Linked DNA regions of Cupriavidus necator. The protein of the gene in region 2 binds, or shares a complex with, the protein of the main gene of each other region. Links are inferred from orthologs where the notes say so. Each region holds a gene or a part of one and is shown on either strand. Other genes may lie near its edges.

The links.
Region 1: the proteins of groL (region 2) and metK are in contact, whole or in part, in a cryo-EM structure (PDB 8P4O), measured with the Escherichia coli proteins. The link is inferred for Cupriavidus necator from one-to-one orthologs.

Annotation. Positions count from the first base shown.
Region 1 is NZ_CP066018.1:1,271,687-1,277,104, reverse strand. Bases 2,443-5,236 are described here. They hold metK (methionine adenosyltransferase), read left to right. Parts: upstream 2,443-3,154; coding sequence 3,155-4,318; downstream 4,319-5,236. Other genes in these bases: I6H87_RS05900 (Kdo hydroxylase KdoO), read left to right, coding at 4,521-5,236; I6H87_RS05910 (lysophospholipid acyltransferase family protein), read right to left, coding at 2,443-2,823. Outside these bases: I6H87_RS05925 (polyphosphate kinase 2 family protein), read right to left, coding at 1-20; dapF (diaminopimelate epimerase), read right to left, coding at 128-994; I6H87_RS05915 (lipid A biosynthesis lauroyl acyltransferase), read right to left, coding at 1,037-1,930; more of I6H87_RS05910, read right to left, coding at 1,927-2,442; more of I6H87_RS05900, read left to right, coding at 5,237-5,418. UniProt on the Escherichia coli protein: Catalyzes the formation of S-adenosylmethionine (AdoMet) from methionine and ATP.
Region 2 is NZ_CP066018.1:747,678-755,373, forward strand. Bases 2,392-5,251 are described here. They hold groL (chaperonin GroEL), read right to left. Parts: upstream 4,714-5,251; coding sequence 3,070-4,713; downstream 2,392-3,069. Other genes in these bases: I6H87_RS03500 (fimbrial protein), read right to left, coding at 2,392-2,688; groES (co-chaperone GroES), read right to left, coding at 4,760-5,050. Outside these bases: I6H87_RS03490 (type II secretion system F family protein), read left to right, coding at 1-691; I6H87_RS03495 (metallophosphoesterase), read left to right, coding at 902-1,687; more of I6H87_RS03500, read right to left, coding at 1,729-2,391; I6H87_RS03515 (hypothetical protein), read left to right, coding at 5,449-5,868; I6H87_RS03520 (MltF family protein), read left to right, coding at 6,048-7,589; I6H87_RS03525 (hypothetical protein), read right to left, coding at 7,609-7,696.

The DNA of each region.
Region 1 (5,418 bases), 520 kb from region 2 along the record:
CGGAAATCGTCCAGCGGCATGGGCGCTCCATCGGTCTGACCAGCAAGATCAAGGGAATGAGCGCCCCGGCCGGGGCTCCGCGGCAAGGAATGCGGGGCGTGTGGACAGGGGCGCACAGCCCCTATGGTCAGGCCGGCAGGGCTGCCAGGTCAATGCTGCCTTCAAACACGGTGGTGGCCGGGCCGGTCATGCGCACCGGTTCCGCGCCGCCATCCCAGGCAATGGTCAGATCGCCGCCGTGGGTATGCACCCGCACCGGCGAGTCCAGCAGGCCGCGCCGGATGCCGGCCACCACGGCCGCGCAGGCGCCGGTGCCGCAGGCCAGGGTTTCGCCGGCACCGCGTTCGTAGACGCGCAGCCGGATGGCATGGCGGTCCTGCACCTGCATGAAGCCGGCATTGACGCGGTTGGGGAAGGCGGCATGGTGCTCCACCACCGGGCCGTCCTGCAGCACCGGGAAGTTCTCCACGTCGTCCACCACCTGCACCGCGTGCGGATTGCCCATCGATACCACCGAGATCCATTCGGTGCGGCCGTTGACCTCCAGGCCGTACAGCGTGTCCGCGCCTTCCGCGCGGGTGGGCAGGCCTTCCGCACGGAACGGCACGCGCGCCGGTTCCAGTTCGGGCGCACCCATGTCCACCGTGACCTGGCCGTCGTCCTGCAGCGTCAGGGTAATGACGCCGTTCATCACTTCGACGCGCACCGAGCGCTTGTCGGTCATGCCCTTGTCGGTGACAAAACGCACAAAGCAGCGCGCGCCGTTGCCGCAGTGCTCCACCTCGCTGCCATCGGCATTGACGATCCGGTAGCGGAAGTCGACATCGGGGCGGGACGGCTTTTCAACGATCAGGATCTGGTCAGCGCCAACGCCGAAATGCCGGCTGGCCAGCGCACGCCATTGCGCCGGGGTCAGGTCGATCTGCTGGTGGATGCCGTCGAGCACGACAAAGTCGTTGCCCGCGCCGTGCATCTTGGTGAACTGGAGTTTCATGGTGGGGATTGTAGCTGCGCGGCGCCGGACGTGCCGGCGCGCTCAGTAGATCTCGGGCTCGCCCGGCAGGCGGTGCTTGAAGCGCTTGTGCACCCAGTAGTACTCGGGTACGCGCGGGCGGATGCAGTCCTCGAAGAAGGCATTCATGCGGCGCGTGTCGTCGGTGACGCTTGCGCCGGGGTAGTCTTCCCAGGGCGGCAGGATGCGCAGCACATAGCCCTGGTAGTCGGGCAGCATCTCGGTGTAGATCGGCACGACCTTGGCCCCGGTCAGGCGCGCCAGCCGCGACACCGAGGTCAGTGTCAGCGCCTGCACGCCGAAGAACGGCACGAACTCCGAGTCGCGCTCGCCGAAATCCATGTCGGCGATCAGCTGCAGGGCCTCGCCCTTCTTCAGGCAGCGCAGGATGTCGCGCGCGCTGTCGTTGCGCGAGATCATGTTGGCGCCGAAGCGCCCGCGCGCGTGCTTCAGGAAGTGGTCGAACAGGTCGTTCTTCTGCCTGGTATAGAGCGATGCGCCGGAGCGGCCGAGATGCTCGCGCAGGTCGATGGTGAGTCGGATCGCACCGGCTTCCACGCCCGACAGGTGCAGCGTCACCAGGATATGCGGGGTGCCATCCAGGGCCACCAGGCCGGCCTGGTCGTCGATCTGCACCCAGCGGCGCATCTGCGCCTCACTGCCGGTCCAGAAGATGCCGCGTTCGGCAAAGCTGCGGAACAGGATGCGGAAGCTCTGCCGCGACAGTTCATCGATTTCGGCCTCGGTCCGGTCCGGGAAACACAGGCGCAGGTTGGCCTGCACCACGCGGCGCCGCTCGCTCGGCACCAGGTAGAGCAGGCTTCCCAGCGCCTCGCCGAAGCGCGCGACGAACGGATATGGCAGCTTGCCCAGCACCGTCAGCAAGCCGATGCCAAGCCACGTGAACACACGGCTCATGAAATCGATCGATCAGTGGCCGGCTCGGTATCATTGCCCGGCGCGTCCGGGGTACCCGCTCCGGCGGGTTGCTTGTAGCGGTTGTAAGCCCACAGGTACTGCGTGGGGCACAGGCCCACCAGTTCCTCGATAGTCCGGTTGATGACCGCGGCAGCGGCGGCAGGATCGTCCGGCAGCATGCCGCCGTCGTTGATCACGCGCAGGTGGCCGCGATAGCCGGCGCCGCGCGGCAGGCGCTCGGCAAAGACCGCCACCACCGGCGCGCCGGTCAGCTGCTGCAGCCGGTGCACCAGTGCCATGGTATAGGCCGGCTTGCCGAAGAACGGCGCCCAGTTGCCCTCGCCGCCGCTGGGCACCTGGTCGGGCAGGATGCCCACCGCCTGGCCGCGCTTGAGTGCCTTCACCAGCATGCGCACACCGCGCGGCGTGGCCGGCGCCATGTGCATGCCGGGCCGGGTGCGCATTTTTTCAATCCAGTCGCGCAGCCAGGGCTGGTGCGGCGGCTTGAACAGGGCGGTGACCGGGCGCTGCAGCGCGTGGGACTGCGGCAGCACTTCAAAGCAGCCCAGGTGCGGGGTCAGGATGATGATGCCCTTGCCGCGCGCCTGCAGCTTGCCCAGCTCGGGCCACAGGTAGTCGTCAAAGCCATGCAGCTTCGCACCGATCTTGCTGCGGCTCCAGAAGTAGGGCATCTCGACGATCATGCGTCCGGCCGAACGGGCCGCTTCGTCGATCATCGCATCGGTGGCGTCGGGAAACGCCTGGCGGAAGTTCTCCCGCAGGCGCTGGCCGTAGCGGCCGGGCAGGCGCGCGCTCAGCAGTCCGAGCGCGCCGCCCGCGGCTTGCAGCAGCCGCAGGGGAAAACGGGAGATCAGCCAGAACAAAAAGGTCATCAGGCGCGAAAAGCGGGTCTGCTACGGGTCTGTGCCGGGGAACAGACGGGCAGGCAGCGTTTTTTCTATGGCGGTATTCAGTTCCGCGCGCAGCGTGCCGTCATCGGATTCATCTGGGCACGGTGCCCCCGGCTGGTTGGCAGGGTGCCGTACCGTACCGTTGGCGCGCTGCAACGAGCCCGGCAGGCGCGTATAATAGCGTGTATCGCCGAGTTAACTGACAACTTGCGGGGCGATGCGGCTCTAACCGGGCTGCTTGAAATACCGCTAAAGCGTCGCCGCCATGAACTGATCGGGCTGGCACGCAATAGCCAACCTGGAGAATAAGTTCGTGGCAAACGACTTCCTTTTTACTTCGGAATCCGTCTCCGAAGGCCATCCCGATAAGGTCGCCGACCAGATTTCCGACGCCGTCCTCGACGCCATCCTGGCCCAGGACAAGTACGCGCGTGTGGCGGCCGAGACGCTTTGCAACACCGGTCTGGTGGTGCTGGCTGGGGAAATCACCACGACTGCCAACGTCGACTATATCCAGATCGCGCGCGACACGATCAAGCGCATCGGCTACGACAACACCGATTACGGCATCGACTACAAGGGCTGCGCGGTGCTGGTCGCCTATGACAAGCAATCGCCCGACATCGCCCAAGGCGTGGACCGCGCCTCCGACGACTACCTGAACCAGGGTGCCGGCGACCAGGGCCTGATGTTCGGCTACGCCTGCGACGAGACCCCGGAACTGATGCCGTTCCCGATCTACTACGCCCACCGCCTGGTCGAGCGCCAGTCGCTGCTGCGCCGCGACGGCCGCCTGCCCTGGCTGCGCCCGGACGCCAAGTCGCAGGTGACGGTGCGTTATGTCGACGGCAAGCCGCACAGCGTGGATACCGTGGTGCTGTCGACCCAGCATTCGCCGGACATCACCCAGGCCCAGATCCGCGAAGCCGTGATCGAGGAAATCATCAAGCCGGTGCTGCCGGCCGAGATGCTGAAGGAAACCAAGTACCTGGTGAACCCGACCGGGCGCTTCGTCATCGGCGGCCCGCAGGGCGACTGCGGCCTGACCGGGCGCAAGATCATCGTCGATACCTACGGCGGCGCCTCGCCGCACGGTGGCGGCGCGTTCTCGGGCAAGGACCCGTCCAAGGTCGACCGCTCGGCCGCCTACGCCGCGCGCTACGTTGCCAAGAACGTGGTGGCTTCGGGCCTGGCGCGCCAGTGCCAGGTGCAGGTCAGCTACGCCATCGGCGTGGCCCGCCCGATCAACGTGACGGTCTACACCGAAGGCACCGGCAAGATCCCCGACGCCAAGATCGCCGAGCTGGTGCAGGAGCACTTCGACCTGCGCCCGAAGGGCATCGTGCAGATGCTGGACCTGCTGCGCCCGATCTACGAGAAGACTGCCGCCTACGGCCACTTCGGCCGCGAAGAGCCGGAATTCTCTTGGGAAGCCACCGACAAGGCGGCTGCCCTGCGCGCCGCGGCCGGCCTGTAAGCGCCACCCGCGCCAGCAGCACTGACGGCAAGCCCCGCCGGCCCGCAAGGGCCCGCGGGGTTTTTTTACGCGGGCTTGATCCTGGTCCAGTCGCCGCGTGACGCCGGCGCCACGGCTGACGGCAGGGAGTAAAATCCCGCCATCCCCAGCCGCCACGCCGGCGGCCGACCCCAAACACTGGTGACCGTTTCCAGAGGATGCCATGTCCGAAGCGCCTGTCCTTGCCCCCTCGACCTCAACCCAGCCGCCCGCCGCCGGCCAGCTCAACCTGATCCGCCCGCAGCCATATGCCGACTGGGCGCCGCAGGTCACGGCCGAAGAACGCGCCACGCTGCGCCGCGAGCTGGAGCAGGGCGCCGTGCTGTACTTCCCGAACCTGAATTTCCGCTTCCAGCCGGGCGAAGAGCGCTTCCTTGACAGCCGCTATTCCGACGGCAAGTCCAAGAACATCAACCTGCGCGCCGACGACACCGCGGTGCGCGGCGCCCAGGGCAGTCCGCAGGACCTGGCGGACCTGTACACGCTGATCCGCCGCTACGCCGACAACAGCGAATTGCTGGTGCGCACGCTGTTCCCTGAATACATCCCGCACATGACGCGCGCCGGCACCTCGCTGCGGCCCAGCGAGATCGCCGGGCGCCCGGTCAGCTGGCGCAAGGACGACACCCGCCTGCACGTGGACTCGTTCCCGTCCAACCCGATGCTGGGCAAGCGCCTGTTGCGCGTGTTCCACAACATCGACCCGGCCGCGGCGCGCGTGTGGCGCGTGGGCGAGCCGTTCGGCGATTTTGCGCAGAAGTTCGTGCCCAAGACCCATGGCATGTGGCCGGGGCAGGCGGCGCTGATGAAGCTGCTGCATATCACCAAGCGCAAGCGCTCGGAATATGACCACCGCATGCTGCAGCTGCATGACTTGGCCAAGGCCGACCTGGATTACCAGGCCAAGGTGCCGCAGCAGGAATTCCACTTCCCGCCGGGTTCCACCTGGATCGTCTTCAGCGACCAGCTGCTGCACGCGGCCATGCGCGGACGGGCGATGATGGAGCAGACCATCTACCTGGCGCCGCAGGCGATTTCCGACCACACCCACTCGCCCGAGG
Region 2 (7,696 bases):
CGCCGGCTGGCGCAATGCCAGTGCCGCACCGCTGTACTTTGCGGCCAAGACCGTTCTGGCCATCGCCCTGCCGATGATCGGGCTGCTGGCAGCCGCCGGCCAGCCCGGCCTGCAGGACCGGAATATCATGTTCGCGTTGCTGGCAGTGCTGGGGGCAATCGGCTACTACCTGCCCAACGTCGTTCTCGCGCGCAAGGTCGCGCAGCGCCAGCGTACGGTGTTTGAAGAGTTTCCGGACGTGATCGACCTGCTGACCGTCTGCGTGGAGGCCGGCCTCGGGCTCGATGCAGCGCTGATGCGCGTGGCCGACGAGCTGGCGCTGCGCTGCCCGGTGCTGGCCGATGAGCTCCAGCTGATGCTGCTGGAGCTGCGCTCGGGCTTCTCGAAGGAAAAGGCGCTGTCTAACCTGTCGCTGCGTACAGGCGTGGAGGACGTGGACAAGTTCGCCTCCATGCTGATCCAGGCCGACCGCTTCGGCACCAGCCTGGGCGAGTCCCTGCGCGTGCTGTCCGACATGCTGCGCACCAAACGCCGCATGCGGGCCGAGGAGCAAGCCGCCAAGATCGCGCTCAAGCTGTTGTTCCCGCTGATCTTCACCATCTTCCCGTCGCTGTTGCTGGTGCTGCTCGGGCCAGCCTTTATCCAGATCTATCGCGTTCTCCTGCCCACCATGGCCGGACAGGGAGGGTAATACTTCCGGGAAACCGTGATCGTTTCCCCCGGCTGTCTCCCGGTGCAATGCCGGCTAGACAGTCACTTGCCCGGACCTGGTTCCGGGCTTTTTTGCTTTTCGTCGGGATTCGCGGGACTTGACCAGACGGGCTGGCTTATTAAGAATGCAGGCAACCACCCGCCGCCGTAGCGGCCCATGCAGCGAGCCCCATGCGCCTCCGGAGTCCCCATGAAGCTACGCATCCTGAGCGACCTCCACATCGAGCACAACATGCCGCAGTCCGTGCCTGCCTGCGATGCCGACGTCGTGGTGCTGGCCGGCGACATCGCCAACGGGCGCGACGGCATCGACTGGGCCGCGCGCACCTTCAGCCAGCCGGTGGTCTATGTGCCCGGCAATCACGAATACTACGAAAGCAACTTCGATACCGTGGATCGCCTGATGGCCGAAGCCACCGAGGCGCACCCGGGCATACAGGTGCTCAATGGCACCGTGGCCGAATTCAATGGCGCGCACGGACGGGTACGCATCATCGGCACTACCTGGTGGACTGACTACACCCTGTTCGGCACTGACCGGCGCGATGACGCGATGCAGGCTTGCGCGGCTGTGATGCTGGATCACCGCCTGATCGAACTCCACGGCGACGACGGCCGTCCGCGGCATTTCACGCCCCAGGACGCGCTGGCGCGCCACCAGGCCGCGTCGGCCTGGCTGGCGGCGCAACTGGCGCAGCCCTACGATGGCAAGACCGTGGTGGTCACGCATCACGGCCCCGACCTGGGCAGCCTGGACCCGCGCTACTCGCACGACCTGGTCTCGGGCGGCTTCCTGTCGCGCCGGCCCGACCTGGTAGCAAAGGCGGACCTGTGGATCCACGGCCATACCCACACCAGCTTCGACTACTGCATCGACGATTCGCGCGTGGTCTGCAACCCCCGCGGCTACGTCAGCCGCCGCACCGGCGAGCTGGAAAACAAGCGCTTCGACTGGTGCTGCGTGGTTGTGGTCTGACGCGCGCCGGAGCCGGCCTCAGCCCTTGCCGCGCGCATCCCTCAGTTGTAGTTGAAATTGACCGTTGCCACGCTGTCGACCGTGCCTGGCGTGACCGGGCCTACCCGGTAGTACCTCACCCCCAACGGAATGGCCATGGTCATTGCCGCGCCGACATTGCCCATGCCGACATCGGCGTTGAGCGGCAGCGGGGTGCCCGCCGGGCCGCCATTCAGCATCTGCAGGCCAACGCCTTGCGCCGAGCCGTTGTTCCGCAGGACGCTGCCCACGGCGGTGGCATCGCCGCTGATGTTCATCGTGACGATCGACTGGGTGACGCAATTCTCGAGAGTGAGCCCGAATCTCGTCGCGCCCGCGGTCGAGCCGATGGTGGGCAGGGACGAGGCGCTGATCTTGGGCAAGGTAATGACCTGGTTCGCCGTGCCGGCGCTGAGGTTGCAGCTTGGCGGAATGAAGCGGAAGGTCACTGGCGAAGTCATTTGCTCGCCGAACTGGGCCGTCCACGGCCCCGGTCCCGAGCCCCCCGTCCAGCTGTCCTGGTAGCCGAAGCGCATCAGGCTGTCACTGAACGTGCCGCTGGTCAGCACCGTGCTGGTCCGCACCAGGTCCAGCCGGAACCGGAAGGTCTGGGTCGAGGTGCCCAGCGGCATCGTGCAAGGCACCCCGCCCGAAGCCGCCCCCATGCAGTTGGCACCGAAGTTGTCGCCGCCGTTGGTGCCGTAGCTGGTCGGTGCAATCAGGTTGCCGTCGGGCATGTACATGCGATAGCCCAGTCCCGGCATGGCGGTGGCAAAGGTCTGCTGCGAGATCGAAGTCGCCACCAGCGGCGTCTGCGGCGTGTAGTTCAGGGCCCAGCCATTGGTAGATGGATGCCGCAGTCCGGTGTCGTCGCACGTCACCGTTACGGTAATGGTGGCGCTGGAGATCACCTGGCCGATGCCGGTGGTCTTGCTGATGCTCACCGTGGCCGGCAGGAACGGCGAGGTCACGGTGGTTCCCATGCAGGCAGCATGCGCCTGGGCGTATGCCAGGCACATGAGTGCCGCACAGGCAAGCACCGAAGGCACGCGCCTGATGCACGCGGTGGCATGAACCAGCCAGCGTCGTGGCGATGTAGTGATTTCGTTTTCCATGGCAGCCATGCTAGGAGGTGGGTTGATCCGGGATTTGCCCGCGGGTTCAATAGGCGGCGATTAGAAATGTAGCCAGCGCCTTCCGCTCCACAAATAGGGCAAGCCTTAGATCAGGGTGAGAGTTTTCTGCGCTCGTGCATGGCAAGGCGCGAGCGTCGCGCTGCCCGGAACGAAAAAACCCCCGCGGGCTCGCACCCGCGGGGGTTCTTCAAGACAGCCTGCCCGTAAGGGCAGTCGGTCGGCGATGAATTACATCATGCCTTCCATGCCGCCCATGCCGCCCATGCCGCCCGGCATTGCCGGAGCCGATTCTTCCTTCGGCGATTCGGCAACTGCGCAGTCGGTGGTCAGCATCAGCGAAGCCACCGAAGCGGCGTTCTGCAGTGCGGTGCGGGTGACCTTGGTCGGGTCCAGCACGCCCATTTCCACCAGGTCGCCGTACTCGCCCGAAGCGGCGTTGTAGCCGTAGTTGCCCTTGCCTTCGATAACCTTGGCAACGACCACCGAAGCTTCTTCACCGGCGTTCAGCACGATCTGGCGCAGCGGCTCTTCCATGGCGCGCAGCACGATCTTGATACCGGCGTTCTGGTCGGCGTTTTCGCCGGTCAGTGCCGAGATCGCAGCGCGGGCACGCAGCAGGGCCACACCACCGCCGGGGACGATGCCTTCTTCCACCGCAGCGCGGGTGGCGTGCAGGGCGTCTTCCACGCGGGCCTTCTTTTCCTTCATTTCGACTTCGGTGGCAGCGCCAACCTTGATCACGGCAACACCGCCGGCCAGCTTGGCCACGCGCTCTTGCAGCTTCTCACGGTCGTAGTCCGAGGTCGCTTCTTCGATCTGGGCGCGGATTTGCTTGACGCGGCCTTCGATCGCAGCTGCGTCGCCGGCGCCGTCGATGATGATGGTGTTTTCCTTGCCGATCTCGATGCGCTTGGCCTGGCCCAGGTCGTTCAGGCCAGCCTTTTCCAGCGTCAGGCCGATTTCTTCAGCGATGACGGTGCCGCCGGTCAGGATGGCGATGTCTTCCAGCATGGCCTTGCGGCGGTCGCCGAAGCCCGGGGCCTTGACGGCGGCGGTCTTCAGGATGCCACGGATGTTGTTGACCACTAGGGTCGCCAGGGCTTCGCCCTCGACGTCTTCAGCGACGATCAGCAGCGGGCGGCCGGCCTTGGCCACTTGCTCCAGCACCGGCAGCAGGTCGCGGATGTTGCTGATCTTCTTGTCGAACAGCAGCACGAACGGGTTGTCCAGCTGGACAACCTGCTTTTCCGGGTTGTTGATGAAGTACGGCGACAGATAGCCGCGGTCGAACTGCATGCCTTCCACGACTTCCAGCTCGTCGGCCAGCGACTTGCCGTCTTCAACCGTGATCACGCCTTCCTTGCCGACCTTGTCCATGGCTTCGGCGATGCGCTCACCGATGGAGGTGTCGCTGTTGGCCGAGATCGCGCCAACCTGGGCGATTTCCTTGCTGGTGGTGGTGGGCTTGCTGACCTTCTTCAGCTCTTCCACGGCGGCGGCAACAGCCTTGTCGATGCCGCGCTTCAGGTCCATCGGGTTCATGCCGGCGGCAACGAACTTCATGCCTTCGCGCACGATCGACTGGGCCAGCACGGTAGCGGTGGTGGTACCGTCACCGGCGTTGTCGCTGGTCTTGGAAGCCACTTCCTTGACCATCTGGGCGCCCATGTTCTGCAGCTTGTCCTTCAGCTCGATTTCCTTGGCCACGGACACGCCGTCCTTGGTCACGGTCGGGCCGCCGAAGCTGCGCTCCAGCACCACGTTGCGGCCCTTCGGGCCCAGGGTCACCTTGACTGCGTTGGCGAGGATGTTCACGCCTTCGACCATCTTGGCACGTGCGGCGTCGCCGAACACTACGTCTTTAGCTGCCATTCTTGAATCTCCTGAAATCTGTACGGGGTGGCGGTCAGTTGGTGAATTACTTGTTCACCACGGCCATGATGTCTTCTTCGCGCATGACCAGCAGTTCCTGGCCTTCCACCTTCACGGCCTGGCCGGCGTACTTGCCGAACAGCACGCGGTCACCGACCTTGACGTCGAGGGCGATGTTGTTGCCCTTGTCATCCTTCTTGCCAGGACCGATTGCCAGCACTTCGCCTTGATCGGGCTTCTCGGCAGCGTTGTCGGGAATCACGATACCGGACGCGGTCTTGGTTTCGTTGTCCAGACGCTTCACGATCACGCGGTCGTGCAAAGGACGCAGATTCATACGGACTCCTAGATACAAAGTGAGTTTTTGATCACAAATCGGCCGGCTACCGAGGCGACGGCCGTCAGAAATGTTCAGGTGTCGCAGGAGGCTGTTAGCACTCACCCCTGACGAGTGCTAATTATAGGGACGGGGTAGGGGCATTTCAAGACGCGGGTGTGATGCGGGTTTTCCCGAGGAGCGGTTGATGCCTTGCGCGGCATGGGCTCCCGGCCGGCAACGACCCGCCTGTAGGAATAATCCCGGCACCCATTCGGGCGTGTGCCTGACAGCGCAACGTGGTGCCGCTACCTAGACTGGGCTTGTCGCCGCGCGCCCGTCTTGGCCGGATGTACGGCGTACGCCGCGCCGAGCGCTTCCGTTGCCGGCGCCTCCGACAGCGACTCTGGAGGTATTCCATGGATACGAAACAGCCTGCTCGCCTTACCCGAATCGCCAGCGTGATTGCCGCAGGCCTGGCTGGCCTCAGCTGCGCTGCGGCCATTGCCCAGACAACCGCCACCCCCGCTACCCCGGCCACGCCGGCAACCCCTGCTGCCCAGGGCATGCCCGCGACCCCGGCGATGCCGGCAACCTCTGCCACGCCGGCAGGCGGCCAGGGCGTGCCGCCCGGCATGACCCAGATCGAGCCGCCGAAGGACCCGCTGGTGGAACGCCGCGAGGCGCGCCAGAAGGCCGCCGCCGAGTACAAGGCCAAGAAGAAGGCGGCCAAGGGTGAGTACAAGGAAGAAGTCGGCGCTGCCAAGCAGGAGCGCAAAGTAGAGAACAAGGCAGCCGATGCAACGGCCAAGCAGGAAATGGCCGCACCAAAGCAATAGCGCCAGCCTTTGCGAGACGGGTGGCCGGGATCAGCCGGCCACCTTCTTCTTGCCAGACATACCCCTCCCGTTTGCCCTTCGGCAGCATCCGGACCCTGGCGGCTTGCAAGAGGCAGGATCGCGCCTAGACTCGATACGAGCGAGTCGTGCGCCTTTCTGCCCGGCTTGCCATCTGCGCCATGTCCGCTGCCCACCCACGCCACTGGTTCGCAGGCCTTCTCCTGTCCGGCCTGGTGGGCGCACTCAGCCTGTGCAGCACGTTTGCCGTAGCGCAGCAGAAGCCGGCGCCGGCGTCCGCGCCCGTTGCGGCCCCCGCGGCGAAAGCCGCAACCGGCAAGGCAGATGTCGCCAGGCCGCGCGGCCTCAACCTGGCCAACAAGCCGCGCATGGGCGACTTCGATGTGATGGTCAACAGTCGCGTCATCCGCGTGCTGGTGCCTTACAGCCGCACCCTCTACTTCAGCGACAAAGGCCACGAGCGCGGAATTACCGCAGAACTGGTGCGGGAATTCGAGCGCTACCTGAACAAGACCTACGCCAGTCGACTGGGCAAGCGCCCGCTCACCATCATCATCATCCCCACCACGCGCGACCGGCTGCTGCCCGACCTGGCGGCGGGCCTGGGCGATATCGCCGCCGGCAACCTGACCGAGACCGAGGCCCGGCTGAAGATGGTCGACTTTGCCGCGCCGCGCGACCGCAAGCCAGTGCGCGAGCTGATCGTGACCGGCCCCAAGTCGCCGGCGCTGAAGAGCCTGGACGACCTGGCGGGCAAGACCGTCCACGTGCGCCGCGCGAGCAGCTACTACGACAGCCTGACTGCACTGAACAACCGCCTGCGCCAGTCCGGCAAGGCGCCGATGAAGCTGGTGCTGCTGCCCGATGCCCTTGAAGACGAGGACGTGCTCGAGATGCTGAACGCGGGCCTGCTGGAGATCGTCGTGGTCGACGACTGGAAGGCCGCAATGTGGGCGCAGATCCTGCCTGACATCAAGGTGCGCCAGGACCTGGCGGTGCGTGAAGGCGGCTATGTCGGCTGGGCCTTCCGCAAGGACAGCCCGCAGTTGCGGCAGGTCATTGACGATTTCTATGTCAATTACGTCAAGAAGCAGGGCATGGCGGAATACCTGATCAAGCAATCCATGCGCCGGGTCAAGCAGATCAAGAACAACACCGAGGACGCCGAATACAAGCGCTTCCAGCAGACCGTTGCCTTCTTCGAGAAGTATGGCAAGGACCATGGCTTCGACCCGCTGATGCTGGCGGCACAGGGCTTCCAGGAGTCACAGCTCAACCAGCAGGCGCGCAGCCGCGTGGGCGCCGTCGGCATCATGCAGATCATGCCCGCCACCGGCAAGGAACTGAACGTGGGCAATATCCAGATGGTCGAGTCCAACATCCACGCCGGCGCCAAGTACATGGACCGGCTGATGACGAAGTACTTCCCCGACGCGCATTTCTCGGAATCCAACCGGCCGCTGTTCGCCTTTGCCAGTTACAACGCCGGGCCCGGCAATATCGCCAAGATGCGCAAGGAGGCTGCGGCGCGCGGGCTGGATCCCGACAAGTGGTTCAACAATGTCGAGATCGTGGTGGCGGAGAAGATCGGCATCGAAACCACCACCTATGTGCGCAATATCTACAAGTACTACGCGGCCTACCGGCTCACGCAGGACCGGGAGGCCGCGCGTGAGCGGGCACTGAAGGAAGTCCGGAAGTAGCCCGGCCACGCCGCAAGGATCAGTCGGCCAGTCCGCTGGCGTCGATATAGCCCAGTGCCTCGGTCACGGCGCGGCGCGCCTTGAGCACGTAGCAAACGCGGCGCTCC